4 regions of the Massilia paldalensis genome follow, and region 2 is predicted to be linked to each of the others. Evidence: predicted binding sites of a transcription regulator. Region 2 holds the regulator's gene; each other region holds the start of a gene.

Region 1 (4,036 bases), on a different contig from region 2:
GCACCATACCGTGAACGGGTGGCTCGACCAGCACTTGAAGCAATAAGTCACTCCTCACTACCCGTCGTCCCTGCGAAGGCAGGGACCCAATTTTTCCGCGCCGTCGAGATGCGTAATGAACTTGGGTCCCTGCCTGCGCAGGACGACGGACGGTCCCGTTTGTATGAACGGGACCATATTATTGCCAGCAATAAAATGTTTCCTCACTTATACTGTCAGTATCTCATCAATTGACAGTAACAATGAGGATGAACGACGCGCCGGCGGAGCGCGAATTCCCACCGCAAACCTTCGACTTCGAATCGATGAACCTGCAGGTCGGCGTCCGCCTGCAACTGCTGACCCACCGGCGCCTGAAGCCAGTCCAGCATTTCTCTACCCTCATCGGCTGGCTGAAGGACGAGTACCTGATCGTCAAGATCCCGTTCGAGAAGAATGCGCCGATCGCGCTGACGGAAGGCGAGCGCGTCACCATCCGCGTGTTCTCGGGCGTGAACGTGTGTTCCTTCGCCTGCACGGTCGAGCGGGTCTTCGACCGGCCGCTGTTCTACGCCCACCTCTCCTTCCCCCGCACCATCCAGGGCACGAGCCTGCGCACGGCGATGCGGGTGCGCGTCGACATCGCTGCACAGCTGGACGCCGACTGGGCCGGCATGCGGGACTGCCAGCTGACGAACCTGAGCGTGCACGGTGCGCGGGTGGAGATGCGCGAGCCCCTGCCGCGCGAGAGCGGCGAACTGGACTTGATGTTCTCGCTGGTGTCACCGGCGAACGAGGAAGACGTGCCGATCAAGGCGCGGGCGGCGATCCGCAACGTGAACGTGCTGGGCGGGGGGACGGAACAGTCGGCGGGATTCGCGTACGGGGTGCAGTTCGTGGACCTGGATCCGGTGCACTTCACGCTGCTGCAGAATCTGACGTACGAGGTGGTGCTGGCGGATCGGCAGCGGATTGTGTAGGCGAAAAAAAACCCGGCCGAGGCCGGGTTTTTTCTGCATTGCTGTATTACTGAGCGGCTGCAATAGTAATGGTGTTGGTGCCATCGCACTTGCTCGTTCCAATCACGTTGGCAGAGCCAGTGCCGATGTTCTGGTGGCAAACCCAACCGTCGGCGTCGGTACGACGCAGGCTAACGATCTTGCCAGCGACGGCCGACGGGCCGCCTTGGATCAGGCAGGTGATACCATCAGCGCTAACGCCCACGCGGCTGCAGTTGGCAGTGCCGTCTTTCATACCGATTTCGCCAGCGCTGGTCGGAGCAGTACCGTTTTCGTTCAGTTTGACATCGAAACCGGTTTTACCGGCCGAGATTTCAGCCAGCGCAGCCGAAAACTTCGACTTGGCCACATAGTTCTGGTACTGCGGAATCGCCACAGCAGCCAGGATGCCGATGATCGCGACGACGATCATCAGTTCGATCAGGGTGAAGCCGCCTTCGGCCTTCTTGTTGATGTGCGGTGCTTTCATGGTATCTCTCCAGTTGGGTGATGCGTTAAAGGTCGTATTGCGTATCCGGTTACTGCTTGCTTCTGCTCTTCTATATGCAAGCGGCGTGCCAGTTTATTTCCGTACGGAATTTTTCGGTTTTTGCCACCAAACCCGGCAAAACCCGTCGTTTGCACGGGCCCGAGTGACAATTTTTGTCACTTGGCATGCGCAAAATTTGTCGGCCTGCCAAAACCCGTCGGTACGCAGCCAAAAATTGTCGCCCCAGGCCGCCACCCATGCCACCCGCACAAACAAAAAGGAGCGCCGTAGCGCTCCTTTTCAGTGGCAGATCGAAGACCGCAGGGTTACAGCATGGCCTTCAGCAGGCGTGCCATTTCCGACGGGTTCTTGGTGACCTTGATGCCGCAGGCTTCCATGATTTCCAGCTTGGCTTGCGCGGTGTCGGCGCCGCCCGAGATCAGCGCGCCGGCGTGGCCCATGCGCTTGCCCGGAGGAGCGGTGACACCGGCGATGAAGCCGACGACCGGCTTCTTCATGTTGTCCTTGATCCAGTAAGCAGCGTTCGCCTCGTCCGGGCCGCCGATCTCGCCGATCATGATGACGGCATCGGTATCCGGATCGTCGTTGAACATCTTCATCACGTCGATGTGCTTCAGGCCGTTGATCGGGTCGCCGCCGATGCCGACTGCCGACGATTGGCCCAGGCCCAGCGCGGTCAGCTGGCCGACTGCTTCATAGGTCAGGGTGCCCGAGCGCGAGACGACGCCGATGCGGCCCTTCTTGTGGATGTGGCCCGGCATGATGCCGATCTTGATTTCGTCCGGGGTGATCAGGCCCGGGCAGTTCGGGCCCAGCAGCAGGGTCTTCGAACCGGCCTTGGCCATGCGATCCTTGACTTCCATCATGTCGCGGACGGGGATGCCTTCGGTGATGCAGATTGCCAGGTCCAGCTCGGCTTCCACGGCTTCCCAGATGGCGGCGGCGGCGCCTGCCGGCGGGACGTAGATGACCGACACGTTGGCGCCGGTTTCGGCCTTGGCTTCTTTGACGTTCGCGAAGATGGGGATACCTTCGAAGTCTTCACCGGCTTTCTTCGGGTTCACGCCGGCGACGAATGCCTCGCGGCCGTTCGCGTAGTCACGGCACATGCGGGTGTGGAACTGGCCGGTCTTGCCGGTGATGCCTTGGGTGATGACTTTGGTGTCTTTGTTGATCAGAATCGACATTTTGTTTCCTTCGCGAATTAGGCTTGTCCAGCAGCAGCGGCGACGACCTGCTTCGCTGCGTCTTCCATGGTATCGGCCGAGATGATCGGCAGGCCGGAGTCGGCCAGCATCTTCTTGCCCAGGTCTTCGTTGGTGCCCTTCATGCGGACGACCAGCGGCACCTGCAGCGAGACGGCCTTCGAAGCGGTGATCACGCCTTCGGCGATCACGTCGCAGCGCATGATGCCGCCGAAGATGTTGACCAGGATGGCTTTCAGGCCCGGGTTCTTCAGCATGATCTTGAAGGCTTCGGTGACCTTCTCCGCGGTGGCACCGCCGCCCACGTCCAGGAAGTTGGCCGGCTCGCCGCCGAACAGCTTGATGGTGTCCATGGTGGCCATGGCCAGGCCGGCGCCGTTCACCAGGCAGCCGATGTTGCCGTCCAGCGAGATGTAGGCGAGGTCGAATTTCGACGCTTCGACTTCGGCCGGATCTTCTTCGTCCAGGTCGCGGTAGGCGACGATTTCCGGGTGGCGGAACAGGGCGTTCGAGTCGAAGTTGAACTTGGCGTCCAGGGCGATGACCTTGCCGTCGCCGGTCAGGATCAGCGGGTTGATTTCAGCCAGCGACGCGTCGGTTTCCCAGTAAGCCTGGTACAGGCCTTTCAGGTTCGCGCGGGCGGCTTCGATCGAGCCTTCCGGCACGCCGATCTTGCGGGCGATGTCGTCGGCCTCGGCATCCTGCAGGCCGGCTTTCGGGTCGATCGCGATGCTGTGGATTTTTTCCGGGTTGCTGTGTGCGACTTCTTCGATGTCCATGCCACCTTCCGACGAGGCCATCAGCACGACTTTCTGGGTGACGCGGTCGGTGACCAGCGACACGTACAGTTCTTTCTTGATGTCGGCGCCTTCTTCGATCAGCAGGCGACGGACTTTCTGGCCTTCCGGACCGGTCTGGTGGGTGACCAGTTGCATGCCCATGATCTGGTTCGCGTATTCGCGCACTTGATCGATCGACTTGGCGACCTTGACGCCGCCGCCCTTGCCGCGACCGCCAGCATGGATCTGTGCCTTGACAACCCAGACCGGGCCACCGAGTTCTTCAGCTGCCTTGACGGCTTCGTCGACCGACATGCACGGAATGCCGCGCGGAACGGTCACTCCGAATTTCCGGAGGATTTCTTTGCCCTGATACTCATGGATCTTCATGCTGGCTTCCCTTCTTCGTTACTGATTAAGTACGGTTGAATAAATAAAAAGCGAGAAATCGCGATACTACCCCGGCACCGCCTTCACAGCCCAGCGCGGATAATACTTTTCGACGACGGGGCCGTCGAGGCGCAGTGCATGGCAGCGGTCCAGTTCATACGGCCGTTCGGACGC
Region 2 (4,036 bases):
AGCGGCCCCGCTGGCTCGGTCTTGACGAACAGCGTGGGGCGGCCGCCGGCGTCGAGGCGGAACACGTCCGCATCCGAGCAGCCGGCGTCCTCGTCCACGCTGCGATACCCATCCAGGCGGGTCTGCCAGACGGCAGGAAAACGCGGCGGCATGGGGGCTCCGTGGTGCAGGGTCAGAGATGGCGCAGCGGATGCACGTAGTCCGGCCACACGGGGTCGAAGAAGCGCGCGACCATCGCTGGCGTCACCTCGTCCAATGTGGGCGGATTCCAATGCGGGTCGTTGTCCTTGTCGATCACGAGCGCGCGCACTCCTTCCAGCACTTCGCCGTGCTCGAAGTTGCGGCGTACCAGCGCGCGTTCCATGCGCAGGCAATCGGCCACGTCCAGCGACGCGGCGCGCTCCAGCATCTCGCGCGTCACGCACATCATCAGGGGAGAACGCTGGCGCATCATCGACAAGGCCTTCTGCGCGAACGGATCGGCATCGCCCGCCAGCGCGGCCATCACGCCGGCCACCGAGTCCGCGCCAAAATGCGCATCGATGCGTTCGCGCTGCGCCTGCAGTTCGCTGGCGCCCGCCCCATCCGCGAACGGCGCGGCGAAGGCGCGGATCGCGTCGGCCAGCGCCGCGCCCGGCGTGGCCTCGACGAGCGCGAGCAGTTCGCCCATGCGCTCGCCCGGCACGAACAGGTCGGCCAGGCCCAGGTAGAGGCCATCGGCGGCGCCGACGGTGGCGCCGGTCAGGCCCAGGTAGTGGCCCAGGCGGCCCGGCGCGTGCGACAGGAAGTGGCTGCCGCCCACGTCCGGGAACAGGCCGATGTTCACCTCGGGCATGGCCATCTTCGTCCGTTCCGTCACGATGCGCAGGCCGCAGCCGGGACCGCCCTGGGCGATACCCATGCCGCCGCCCATCACGACGCCGTCCATCAGCGCGACGTAGGGCTTCGGATAGAAGTGGATCAGGTGGTTGAGCGCGTATTCCTCGGTGAAGAAATCCTCGAGCAGCGCGCTGCCGCCCATCGGCGTCGCGCGGCCGACCTCGTGGAAGAACCGGATGTCGCCGCCGGCGCACAGCGCCTTCTCGCTGCTGCTGCGGATGACGACGGCGTGGACGGAGGCATCGTCGCGCCAGGCCTGCAGGGCCTGCGCCAGCGCGCGCACCATGTCGAGCGACAGCGAGTTCAGGGCTTTGGGGCGGTCCAGCGTGATGATGCCGGTGCCATTGGCGACGCGGGTCAGTACGTATTCGGTCATGTGTCTCGTTATTCGACTAATCAGACCCTTATTCTAGCGGCAGGGTGGACGGCTTGCCGCCCGCCCTGCGCGCCACGCCATGCGCGCGCCCGTCAAAGCAAAAAGGGCGCCGATGCGCCCTTTGTTCACGTTGCCGTTATGGAATCAAGCCGTGGCCGGCTCGGCGTCGTCGCCCGCGTCGGGCAGGCGTTTCGGTGACGTGTGCGTGAAGTCCTGCATCATCTGCTTGTACTTCAAGACCTGGCGGTCGAGCCGGTCCATCAACATGTCGATCGCGGCATACAAGTCGTGCGCGGCACTGGCGACATGGAGGATCTTGCCGGCGACGCGCAAGTTGATCTCCGCCTTCTGGCGTTTGGCCTTCTCGGTGAGGTTGTCGATGCAGAGGATGACGTGGGTATCGATCACTTGATCGAAATGGCGGGTAATGCGTTCGAGCTTGTTCTGTACGTACTCTCGGATGGCCGGGGTAACATCGAGGTGATGTCCGCTGATGGTGAGATTCATACACACTCCTTTGAAGAGGCGCTGCCACAACCACGCGCGCATCCGCGCTTCATGCGCAGGTGGCAACGTTTTGACACGAACTGGCCGCAAGGACTCGTCCAACGACGACAAGTACTTGCTACAAGGATTTGCGGAGGCTGACGGGCGGGATCTTCAAGGCTTCTCGGTACTTGGCGACGGTGCGCCGCGCGATGACCATTCCCTGCTCCCCCAACATGTCCGCGATCTTGCTGTCGGATAAAGGGTTCTTGGGGTCTTCTGCTCCTGTGAGTTGCACGATGAGAGCCCGGATTGCCGTCGAGGATGCTTCTCCTCCCGCCTCGGTGGCAACATGGCTCCCGAAGAAATACTTCAACTCGAACATGCCGTGCGGGGTCAGCATGTATTTCTGAGTTGTGACTCGAGAAATTGTGCTCTCGTGTAGACCTAGTGTATCAGCTATCTCGCGCAAAACAAGGGGCCGCATGGCAACGGCGCCATGGGAGAAAAAATTGCGCTGGCGCTCGACGATGGCCTGGGCCACGCGCAGGATCGTGTCGAAGCGCTGGCGCATGTTCTTGATGAGCCACTTCGCTTCCTGCAGCTGCGCATTCAGTTGCGTCTCGGACTTGCCGCCCTTGAGGGCCTGCGCATACAGGCTGTTCACGCGCAGGCGCGGCATGACCTCGGGATTCAATTGCACGCTCCAGCCATCCTTGGCGCGGCGCACGATCACGTCCGGCACGACGAAGTCGGAGACGTCCGATGCGAACGCGGCGCCCGGATGCGGGTTGCACTGGCGGATCACGCTCTGCGCCTCGCGCAGGTCTTCGTCGTCGCAGTCGAGCGCCTTCTTGAGCTTGTTGAATTCGCGCTGGGCGAACCAGGTCAGGTATTTTTCGACGATGGTCAGCGCCATGCGGCGCGTCACCAGGGGCACGTTCGGCATGCGCCGGATCTGCAGCGCCAGGCACTCGGCCGCGCTGCGCGCGCCCACGCCGGCAGGCTCCAGGCTCTGCACGAGGGAGAGCGCCGTGCGCAGCTCGTCGAAATCGATCTCCAGCTCTTCCGGCAGGCGCGCGTGGATGTCGTCCAGCGATTCTTCCAGGTAGCCGTTGTCGTCCAGCGCATCGACCACCAGCTCGACCAGCGCGCAGTCGCGCGGCGCGCAGCACGACAGGCGCACCTGCTCCATCAGGTGCTCGCGCAGCGTGACGGGACTGGCTTCCAGCTGCGGGCGGCCATCCTCGTCGTCGGCGCCGCTGCCGCTGTTGCCGCTGCGGCCCTCGCCCCAGTCGGCATCGCCGTCGCCGCCGTGCGCATCGTCGCTGCCGCCGCCCTCGCCTTCACCTTCGCTGCCGGCGGCCTTGTTTTCCTCGCCGCTGCCCTGCTGCGCGGGGGCCTCGGCCGGCGCCGGCGCGCTGTTGATGGCGCCGTCGGCCAGCAGGCGCACGGAACGGTCGAGCGGATCGTCGAGCCGTTCCAGCAGCGGGTTGTCGCTCAGGACCTGCTCGATCTCCTGGTGCAGCTCCAGCGTGGACAACTGCAGCAGGCGGATCGATTGCTGCAGCTGCGGCGTGAGCGCAAGGTGCTGTGAAGTCTTGAGTTGCAGCGTCTGTTTCATACCTACATTCGGAAGTGTTCACCCAGATAGACGCGGCGTACGGATTCGTTGGCGATGATGTCGTCGGGGCGGCCGGATGCGAGCACTGCGCCCTGGTTGATGATGTAGGCGCGGTCGCAGATGCCGAGCGTCTCGCGCACGTTGTGGTCGGTGATCAGCACGCCGATCCCGCGCTCCTTCAGGAAGCGCACGATGCGCTGGATCTCGATCACGGCGATCGGGTCGACGCCGGCGAACGGCTCGTCCAGCAGCACGAAGCGCGGGTTGGTCGCCAGCGCGCGCGCGATCTCCACGCGGCGGCGCTCGCCGCCGGACAGCGACAGCGCCGGGCTCTCGCGCAGCTTCTCGATCTGCAGCTCGCTCAGCAGCTCGTCGAGGCGCTCGGCGATGCGCTGCTTGCTCAGCGCCTTGCCGTTCTCGCGCTGCAGTTCCAGCACGGCGCGGATGTTTTCCTCGACCGTCAGCTTGCGGAACACCGACGCTTCCTGCGGCAGGTACGACAGGCCCAGCAGCGCGCGGCGGTGGATCGGCAGGCTCGAGACGTCGTCGCCGTTGATGTCGATGGTGCCGGCATCGGACGGCACCAGGCCCACGATCATGTAGAACGAGGTCGTCTTGCCCGCGCCGTTGGGCCCCAGCAGGCCGACCACTTCGCCGCAGGCGACCTGCAG
Region 3 (4,036 bases), on a different contig from region 2:
TGGCCGGCCTGCCGGACCAGGTGGTGGGTACGGTGCGTATCCATGCGGAGGAGGACGCGGGCGACGGCCTGTGGTTCGGCTCGCGCCTGGCGGTGGACCCGGCCTGGCGCAAGCACGCGCGCCTGGGCGTCACCCTGATCCGCCTGGCCGTGTGCAGTGCCCACGCGCTGGGCTGCCGCACCTTCCGCGCCCACGTCCAGAGCCAGAACGTGCCCCTGTTCGAGCGCCTCGACTGGCACGTGCTGCATGCCGAATCCCTGCTGGGCCGCCCGCATCACCTGATGCAGGCCAACCTCGCCAGCTATCCGCCCTGCCGCGACCCGCAAGCCGGCTTCAGCGGCCTCGCCAACCCATCCAAACGCCAAGGAGAACCGCAATGAGCACCGCCGCCCCCCTGTCCGCCACGCCCGCCGCGCCCGCGCCGCTGAAGCCGCACTACGACGTCGTCATCGTCGGCGGCGGCCAGGCGGGCCTGTCGATGAGCTGGTACCTGCAGCAGGCCGGTATCGAGCACATCGTGTTCGAGAAGCATGCGCAGGTGCACGCCTGGCGCACGCAGCGCTGGGATGCGTTCTCGCTCGTCACCCCCAACTGGCAGTGCCAGCTGCCCGGTCACCCGTACGACGGCGACGATCCGCACGGCTTCATGAAGAAGGACGAGATCGTCGCCTACCTGGCGCGCTTCGTCGCCAAGGTGGCCGCCCCCGTGCGCGAAGGCGTCGAGGTGCGCCGGGTCGTGCCGCTGGCCGATGGCCGGTTTTCCGTGCTGACGTCGCTCGGCGCGACCACGGCGCGCCAGGTCGTCGTGGCGTCGGGCTGCTACCAGGACCCGATCGTCCCCGACTATGCCGATGCGATCCCGGCCGGGGTCGCGCAGATCCATTCGGCCGACTACCGCAATCCGCAAGCGCTGCCGGACGGCGCGGTGCTCGTCGTCGGTTCCGGCCAGTCCGGCGCCCAGATCGCGGAAGACCTGCACCTGGCCGGCCGCCGCGTCCACCTGGCGACGGGGAACGCGCCCCGCTGCGCGCGCTTCTACCGCGGCCGCGACGTCGTCGACTGGCTGGCCGACATGGGCTACTACGAGAAATCGGTGCTCGAACACCCGCTGCGCGAGGGCGTGCGCGACAACACGAACCACTACGTGACGGGCCGCGACGGCGGCCGCGACATCGACCTGCGCGCCTTCGCGCGCGAGGGCATGCAGCTGTACGGGGCGCTCACGGGCATCGAGGACGGACGGCTGGCGTTCGCGCCGGACCTGCAGGCCAACCTGGACGCCGCCGACAAGGTCTACAACGGCATCAATGCCGCCATCGACAAGCACATCGACGAGCGCGGCATCGACGCGCCGCCGCCCTCGGTGTACGCGCCCGTGTGGCGGCCGGATGCGGAGCGTACCAGCCTGGACCTCGCGGCTGAGGGGATCGGCGCCATCGTCTGGTGCATCGGCCTGCGCCCGGACTTCGGCTGGATCGACGCGCCCGTGTTCGACGGCCGCGGCCATCCCGTGCACCTGCGCGGCGTCAGCGAGCAGCCGGGCCTGTATTTCCTGGGCCTGCCATGGCTGCACACCTGGGGCTCGGGCCGCTTTTCCGGCGTGGCGCGCGATGCGCAGCATCTCGCCGGGCACATCGCGACGGCACTGGCGGGCACGCGGCACGCCACGCCGGCGCTGGCGAGCGCGTGAGGCGCGGCGCGCTGCACGGCGACGGTGCAGCGACGGTGCACAGTGGCCGTGCGCGCACCGTCGCCACGCACCGCGCCAATGCGGGCAGCGGCAGCGCCCCGCCGCCGCGCCGCCGCGGATTGAATGGATGACTTGTATGCAGCAGCAGAAACCGGCCGACGCTTTCCCTTGCGGGACGGCCCCCTTGAATGGACGACGATCCATTCAATCCCGCGGCAGCCATGCATTGACTGGCACGCGGCATGCAATCAATCAGGATGCAGTACCGATGTTTTCCAACCACCCAACAGGAGCACGACCATGCCAGCAGTGAACCAACCCTTGCACAAGAAAGGCGACTTTTTCGTGGACTACGAAGAGAAGGTGTTCGAGGATGTCAAGGCCCGGCCCGGCGAGAAGGCGCTGGTGACGTTCCACACGGTCGCGTTCGAAGGTTCGATCGGCTTCGTCAACCTGCTGCAGGCCACCCGGCTGCAACGCAAGGGCTACGAGACCTCCGTGCTGCTGTATGGCCCCGGCGTGCAGCTGGGCGTGCAGCGCGGCTTCCCGACGATCGGCGACGACGCTTTCCCCGGCCACCAGAACTACGGCAACCAGATCATGAAGTTCATGGCCGAAGGCGGCAAGGTGTATGCGTGCCGCTTCGCGCTGCAGGCGCTGTACGGCCACGGCGAGTCCTCGCTGATCGAAGGCATCCGCCCGATCAGCCCCCTCGACGTGCTGGACATCAAGCTGCTGCACATCCGCGACAACGCGGTGATCATCGACACCTGGACCATGTGAGACCGGAGGGCGGCCATGAATGCAAGGAAGAACGTGGTACGGGCGGCGGCGGTGCAGATCGCGCCGGACCTGGAGAGCAGCGACGGCACCGTGGCGAAGGTGTGCGAAGCGATCGCCGACGCCGCGGCGCGCGGCGCCGAGCTGGTGGTATTCCCGGAGACCTTCGTCCCCTACTATCCCTACTTTTCGTTCATCCGCCCGCCGTTCCAGCAGGGTCCGGAGCACCTGCTGCTGTACGAGCGCGCCGTCGTCGTGCCGGGTCCCGTGACGGACGCCGTCGCGGCCGCCGCGCGCAGCCAGGGCGTCGTGGTCGTCCTCGGGGTCAACGAGCGCGACCACGGGTCGCTGTACAACACCCAGCTCGTGTTCGACGCCGACGGCACGCTGATCCTGAAGCGCCGCAAGATCACCCCCACCTACCACGAGCGCATGGTCTGGGGCCAGGGCGACGGCAGCGGCCTGCGCGTCGTCGATTCGGCCGTCGGCCGCATCGGCGCCCTCGCCTGCTGGGAGCACTACAATCCGCTGGCGCGCTATGCGCTGATGGCCCAGCACGAGGAAATCCACTGCGCCCAGTTTCCCGGATCGATGGTCGGCCAGATCTTCGCCGACCAGATGGAAGCGACGATCCGCCACCATGCGCTGGAATCGGGCTGCTTCGTCGTCAACGCCACCGGCTGGCTCGACGACGCGCAGATCCAGTCCATCACGCCGGACGGCGCCGTCCAGAACGCCCTGCGCGGCGGCTGCTGCACGGCCATCGTCAGCCCCGAAGGCAAGCTGCTGGCCGAGCCCCTGAGGAGCGGCGAAGGCATCGTCGTCGCCGACCTCGACATGTCGCTGATCACCAAGCGCAAGCGCATGATGGACTCGGTGGGCCACTACGCGCGCCCCGAACTCCTCAGCCTCGCCATCGATGCGCGCGCGGCGGCGCCGATGCATCCGCTGCGCGAGCAGAGCGCAGAGGCCCGCACCGAACCCGCCTCGGCAGAACGCCAATCCCTGCAAAGCCAACCCGCACAACGCCAAACCGTGGAGCAGCCATGAACGCCCCCCTCGATCTCGCCCTGCAACCCGCCACGAACAGCCAGCTGATCGCCGAGCTGCAGTCCGTGGGCCTGCGCCTGGCCGACCCCGGCGCCGGCGCGCCCAGCCGCCGCGGCGGCGCCGGCCCCACCGACCACAAGGCCGTCACCATCGACGGGCACACCGTCATGATCCCCGTGCACACGGCCGGCTCCTGGAGCTCGCCCTACGTCGCCCAGGCGCCGCAGGCCGACGGCACCAGCCGCATCGTGCGCGACGGCGTCGAGCTGGCCGTCGTCTCCTTCCCGCGCCAGCCCAGGTTCTACAAGCTCCAGACCGCGGACGGCATCCCGTATGCCAAGATCGCCACGCTGCATGGCGCCGACGTGCTGGCGACGACCGTGCTGCAGACCTGCATCCGCTACGAAAGCCGGCGCAAGACCTGCCAGTTCTGCGCCATCGGCCAATCGCTCGCCGCCGGCCGCACCATCGCGCGCAAGACCCCGCAGCAGCTGGCCGAGGTGGCGCGCGCCGCCG
Region 4 (4,036 bases), 330 kb from region 2:
GCCGGTGCGGCAAAGCGCGCCGGCGCCGTCCCGGCAAGCTGGAGGCGGCCGTAGGGCTGCGTGCCCGCCGCGCTCCATTCCCACTGTCCGCGCACGCCGTTCGCGGCCAGCGCCGCATCGATGTTCTCGGCCAGGCCGCCGATGGAAAGCAGCGTCGCATGGCTGTCGGGGCCGAACACGTTCGTCTCGGGATGGCGCGACACGTAGTGCAGCTCGAGGGCGTCGCCGGCGGCGCGCATGCGCCACGGTTGGCAATTGTCGGCCGACGGGGCCAGTGCGGCACAAGCGGCCAGCTGTTCGAGGAAGTCCTTGTTCATGAGCACATTATGGCAGCAACACTTACCGTGGAATAGTTACCCCGAAATAAAAAAAGCCCGTCGGATGACGGGCTTTCTCGATACGCGAACCGTATCGGTTCATCCAGCCGGCGAACCGGCCGGACGGGCCGATTACTTGGCGCGGCGACGGCGGGTGCCGGCGGCCAGGCCCAGCATGCCCAGGCCCATCAGGGCCAGCGATGCCGGTTCCGGAACGGCGGTGGTGCCGTTGAAGTCGATGGTGCCGACGGCCTGGTTGATGGCGACGGCGCCGGTAGCGGCGTTCAGCTGTGCACCCTGGGTGGTGTTGTTGAAGGCGTCGAAGGCCATGTTGTAGAACGGATCCGGGCTGACGAAGAATTTCTTGCCTTCGTCGGTCAGGGCGAAGCTCTGGATCGAGTTCAGGGCAGCGCCGAACTGGGCGTTGAAGCTGGCTTCGCCGCTGATCAGCGAACCGGTGCCCAGGATCATGTCGTCGCTGGTGTTGCCGACGGTCGCTTCGGCGCCGGTTTGCGCGTTGGCGTTGGTGTAGGTGTTGTCCAGGTTGCGATCGACGTGGAACGTGAAGTCCAGCTTGGTCAGCGTATTGATGCTGTTGGCGGTGTTGATGCCGTTGCCGCCACCGGTGTACACGTCAGCCAGGTCGAAGGTGATGTACAGCAGGTAGTTGTTGCCCAGGCCAGTCTGGAACACCGGGTTGCCGTTCATCGAGAAGCTGCTGATCTGCAGCCAGCCCGAACCGCTGTGGCCGGTGCCGTCGGCATTGGTGTGCAGCAGTTCCGACGAGGTGCCGGACATCTGGTTGACGACGATGTCCTTGTTCACGCCACCGAAGACGCTCGGATTGATCGAGAAGGTCGGAGCGGTGTTTTGTGCGAAAGCAGGCATTGCAGCGCCGACGACCATGGCCAGGCCAGCGACGGTTTTAGCGATCAGGGACTTGTTCAGTTTCATGAAATGCTCCTCGGTAATGTCTCGTTAGTCAGATTATCTTCTTGTCAGAAGTTCGCTCTCACCATTAAGCATGAATCGGGCCAGCTTTTATAATCTATTTAAAATCAATAAGTTACAGAAAATTTCGATCTATAAATAATGTCTGTGTAAAATTTTCCGACAGAATTTTAGAGTTTTTGATGTTTCCATCAATACATCGATTCTAATTTAATCGCATTGCCTTTAGTATAATTTATTTCCATATGTCAATGCACCTCTGGTGCCGGCGTACGTCCCTGGTCGTGCAGGTGCTGGTGTAGTTGCCCAATCAATTCCGAGGCCGCGCTGACGATCTGGCCAGAAGCGAATCCCGCCTTGGTCATTTCGCGGAAAAACGAACGGGCCAGGATCTTGGCCACGTCTTCCGGGTTGCGATAAGCGGTGCGCACGGATTCCCCCACCTTCTGCTGGGCTTCCTGCAGCAACGCCAGCTGGGCGAAGCGCGAATCGAGCAGGTGCTGCAACTGCTGCACCTGGATCGCCTTGCCGATGAACAGCGCCGCCACCTCGAGCAGGCGCAATTCCGTTTCGCCGAACGGGGCATTGCCGGGACAGCTGGCCGCGTTGATGACGCCGACGATCTTGCCGTCGATTCGGATCGGCACGCACAGCAGGCTGCAGCCGGATTCCGGATGGCGCGCCAGCGGGGCCAGCTCGGACTTGGCGATGTCCTCGATGAGCAGGGACTTGCCGCTGGCCAGCACGCGCCCGGCGATCCCTTCGCCACGCGCCACCGACGCCTGCCGCGCCGCTTCCGGCAGTTCGCCGTGGCGCGCGTACACGCTCATGCGCATGGCGTCGCCATCGCCGCCGCCCAGCAGCATGATCGAGCAACTGGCCGCGCCGAGCAGCGTCGACGTCATGGCGGCCTGCTGTTGCAGATTGTCTTCCAGGGTTCCGTCCGCCAGGAAATGCTGCAGGTCCTGCAGCCTCACCAGCGGATTGCGTGCATCGTCCATACGTCTTCACCTCGCGAATTGGATTGCATTAAATTCAACGTCAAGCGATGGTATGCGATTCCGGACACGAAGGCCAGGGAGTGGCCGCGCCCCCGCTTCAAGGCAGGGCTTCGGTGCGCGGCGAGATCAAGGCTTTATGGAACAGATGTCGCGCCAGCAGCAGCGGCGGCATGCGCAGCCAGTTGCCGCGCACGTACAGCGCGAAGCGCGCGGCACCGGTCCAGGCGTCGGCACAGCTCGGGTGCTCGGGCAGCAGCGCGCGCTCGAACAGGCGGTCCATCAGCCATGACAGCGCGCCGCGCGGCCCCAGCGGCGCGGCTTGCTCCAGCACCCGCGGCGGCACGGCCGTGCCGAGCAGGCGGGTCGCGTAGCGCAGCGCATAGAACAGCGGGCGCCCCAGTTCAAGCTCTTGCGCGCGGGGCACCAGCGCCTCCCAGAAGCCAGGGGCGGCGCCGAATTCGCCCAGCAGCAGGTGGATGTCGAGCAGGTCGCGCAGGCCCTTGTCGAATTCGCCGTCGAAGAACAGGTGCACGGCGCTGTGCAGCACCATGTCGGTGGGCGCCAGCACGGCCAGGCCGTCCTGGCCTGCCAGCGGCCGGGCAGCGGCGCGCAGCTTGTCCGGATCGGGGCGCGCGGGGGCCGTCTCCGGCAGGATCGCATGGTGCACGTCGATGGCGCTGCGGCGCTTGACGTGCTGCATGGGCGGCAATTCGTGCATCCACTGGCGGTAGTAGCGCTGGTCGTAGGCGTCGTGGTGGGTCGCGGCCCAGCCGGCCAGCATCAGGGCCGATTCGACCTCGCCCAGGCGCGCCTTGGGCACCAGGACGTCAACGTCCGAATACAGCCGTCCCCTGCCCGCGCGCAGGTCCGCCATCGTGTAGGCGGCGCCCTTGAGCAGGATCACCGGCAAGCCGGTCCGGGCCAGCGCCTCGCGGATGCGCGCGACTTCGAACTGCACGGCCTGGCGGTGGCGCACGGCCAGCGGCCGCACCCATTCGATGTGGGCGCGTACCTGGGGCGGCACGTGTTCCAGCAGGCCGCGCTCTTCGATCAGGGCGAGCACGCTGGGCGTCAGGTTGGCGGTCGTCGACTGGCGCAGCAGCAGGTCCCAGTCGGCAGGCGCCAGGTGCGCGAGCTGCCCGGGGTCACGCAGCGCGGCCAGCAGGATGGGCAGGCGTTTCACGGTGGCGGCGGCTCCAGTGCGTCGAACACGGCGATCGCCTCGTCCAGTTTGCTGTAGCGGAAATCGAAGCTGGCGCAACGATCGATGACGCCGGCCAGGGTGCGGAAACCGCTTGCGCCCATGTGGCTGTAGTTGAAGGAGTTCTCGGCCACGCGAAAGAAGGCGCGCGCGCGCGGGATCGGCTCGAGCACGGTGTCGGCACCGGCTTCGTACTTGGGAAACACGATCCAGGCCGGCTGCGCCAGCTCGTGCATGCGGGCGACACTGTCGCTGGACGCCTTCATGTGCGCCACCGTGCCCTTGGCGGTATTGCTGACCGGCTGCGTGAACACCGCGTCCGGCGCAAAGGCGCGGATCACGTCGATCGAGCGGTTCTTCAGGCTGACGGGGCGCGCGACCGGCACCACCCGACCGGAGTCGGGCACGAACAGCGTCAATTCGTCCGACAGCAGGCGCCAGCCGCGGTTGACGAGCGCAGCGCACAATGTGCTCTTGCCCGAGCCGGGCGGCGCCGGCAGGATCGCCGCGTGGCCGCGCTTTTCCACCACGGCCGCATGCAGCATCAGGTAGCCGTGCGCGCGCGT

The links. The regulator sigma-54, encoded in region 2, starts transcription at its own class of promoters, with help from an activator protein. The targets are predictions, from matches to a motif close to TGGCANGNAANCTGCTTT.
Region 1: the regulator sigma-54 is predicted to act here: its motif matches at 1,541-1,558, upstream of ACI1V7_RS21825 (pilin).
Region 3: the regulator sigma-54 is predicted to act here: its motif matches at 1,922-1,939, upstream of ACI1V7_RS08750 (MSMEG_0572/Sll0783 family nitrogen starvation response protein).
Region 4: the regulator sigma-54 is predicted to act here: its motif matches at 1,337-1,354, upstream of pepA (flocculation-associated PEP-CTERM protein PepA).

What each region holds. Positions count from the first base shown of each region.
Region 1 is NZ_JBJCIU010000004.1:544,236-548,271, forward strand. It holds gene ACI1V7_RS21815 (S9 family peptidase) at 1-46, shown strand, start outside; gene ACI1V7_RS21820 (flagellar brake protein) at 243-959, shown strand; gene ACI1V7_RS21825 (pilin) at 1,006-1,467, opposite strand; gene sucD (succinate--CoA ligase subunit alpha) at 1,794-2,675, opposite strand; gene sucC (ADP-forming succinate--CoA ligase subunit beta) at 2,693-3,862, opposite strand; gene ACI1V7_RS21840 (DUF2889 domain-containing protein) at 3,929-4,036, opposite strand, start outside.
Region 2 is NZ_JBJCIU010000003.1:834,102-838,137, reverse strand. It holds gene ACI1V7_RS18470 (APH(3')-II family aminoglycoside O-phosphotransferase) at 1-152, opposite strand, end outside; gene ACI1V7_RS18465 (enoyl-CoA hydratase/isomerase family protein) at 173-1,255, opposite strand; gene hpf (ribosome hibernation-promoting factor, HPF/YfiA family) at 1,400-1,762, opposite strand; gene ACI1V7_RS18455 (RNA polymerase factor sigma-54) at 1,881-3,365, opposite strand; gene lptB (LPS export ABC transporter ATP-binding protein) at 3,368-4,036, opposite strand, start outside.
Region 3 is NZ_JBJCIU010000001.1:1,997,441-2,001,476, forward strand. It holds gene ACI1V7_RS08740 (MSMEG_0567/Sll0786 family nitrogen starvation N-acetyltransferase) at 1-380, shown strand, start outside; gene ACI1V7_RS08745 (MSMEG_0569 family flavin-dependent oxidoreductase) at 377-1,690, shown strand; gene ACI1V7_RS08750 (MSMEG_0572/Sll0783 family nitrogen starvation response protein) at 1,991-2,473, shown strand; gene ACI1V7_RS08755 (Nit6803 family nitrilase) at 2,489-3,520, shown strand; gene ACI1V7_RS08760 (MSMEG_0568 family radical SAM protein) at 3,517-4,036, shown strand, end outside.
Region 4 is NZ_JBJCIU010000003.1:505,120-509,155, reverse strand. It holds gene ACI1V7_RS17005 (nitroreductase family protein) at 1-317, opposite strand, end outside; gene pepA (flocculation-associated PEP-CTERM protein PepA) at 450-1,271, opposite strand; gene ACI1V7_RS16995 (GAF domain-containing protein) at 1,517-2,269, opposite strand; gene ACI1V7_RS16990 (nucleotidyltransferase domain-containing protein) at 2,367-3,452, opposite strand; gene ACI1V7_RS16985 (HprK-related kinase A) at 3,449-4,036, opposite strand, start outside.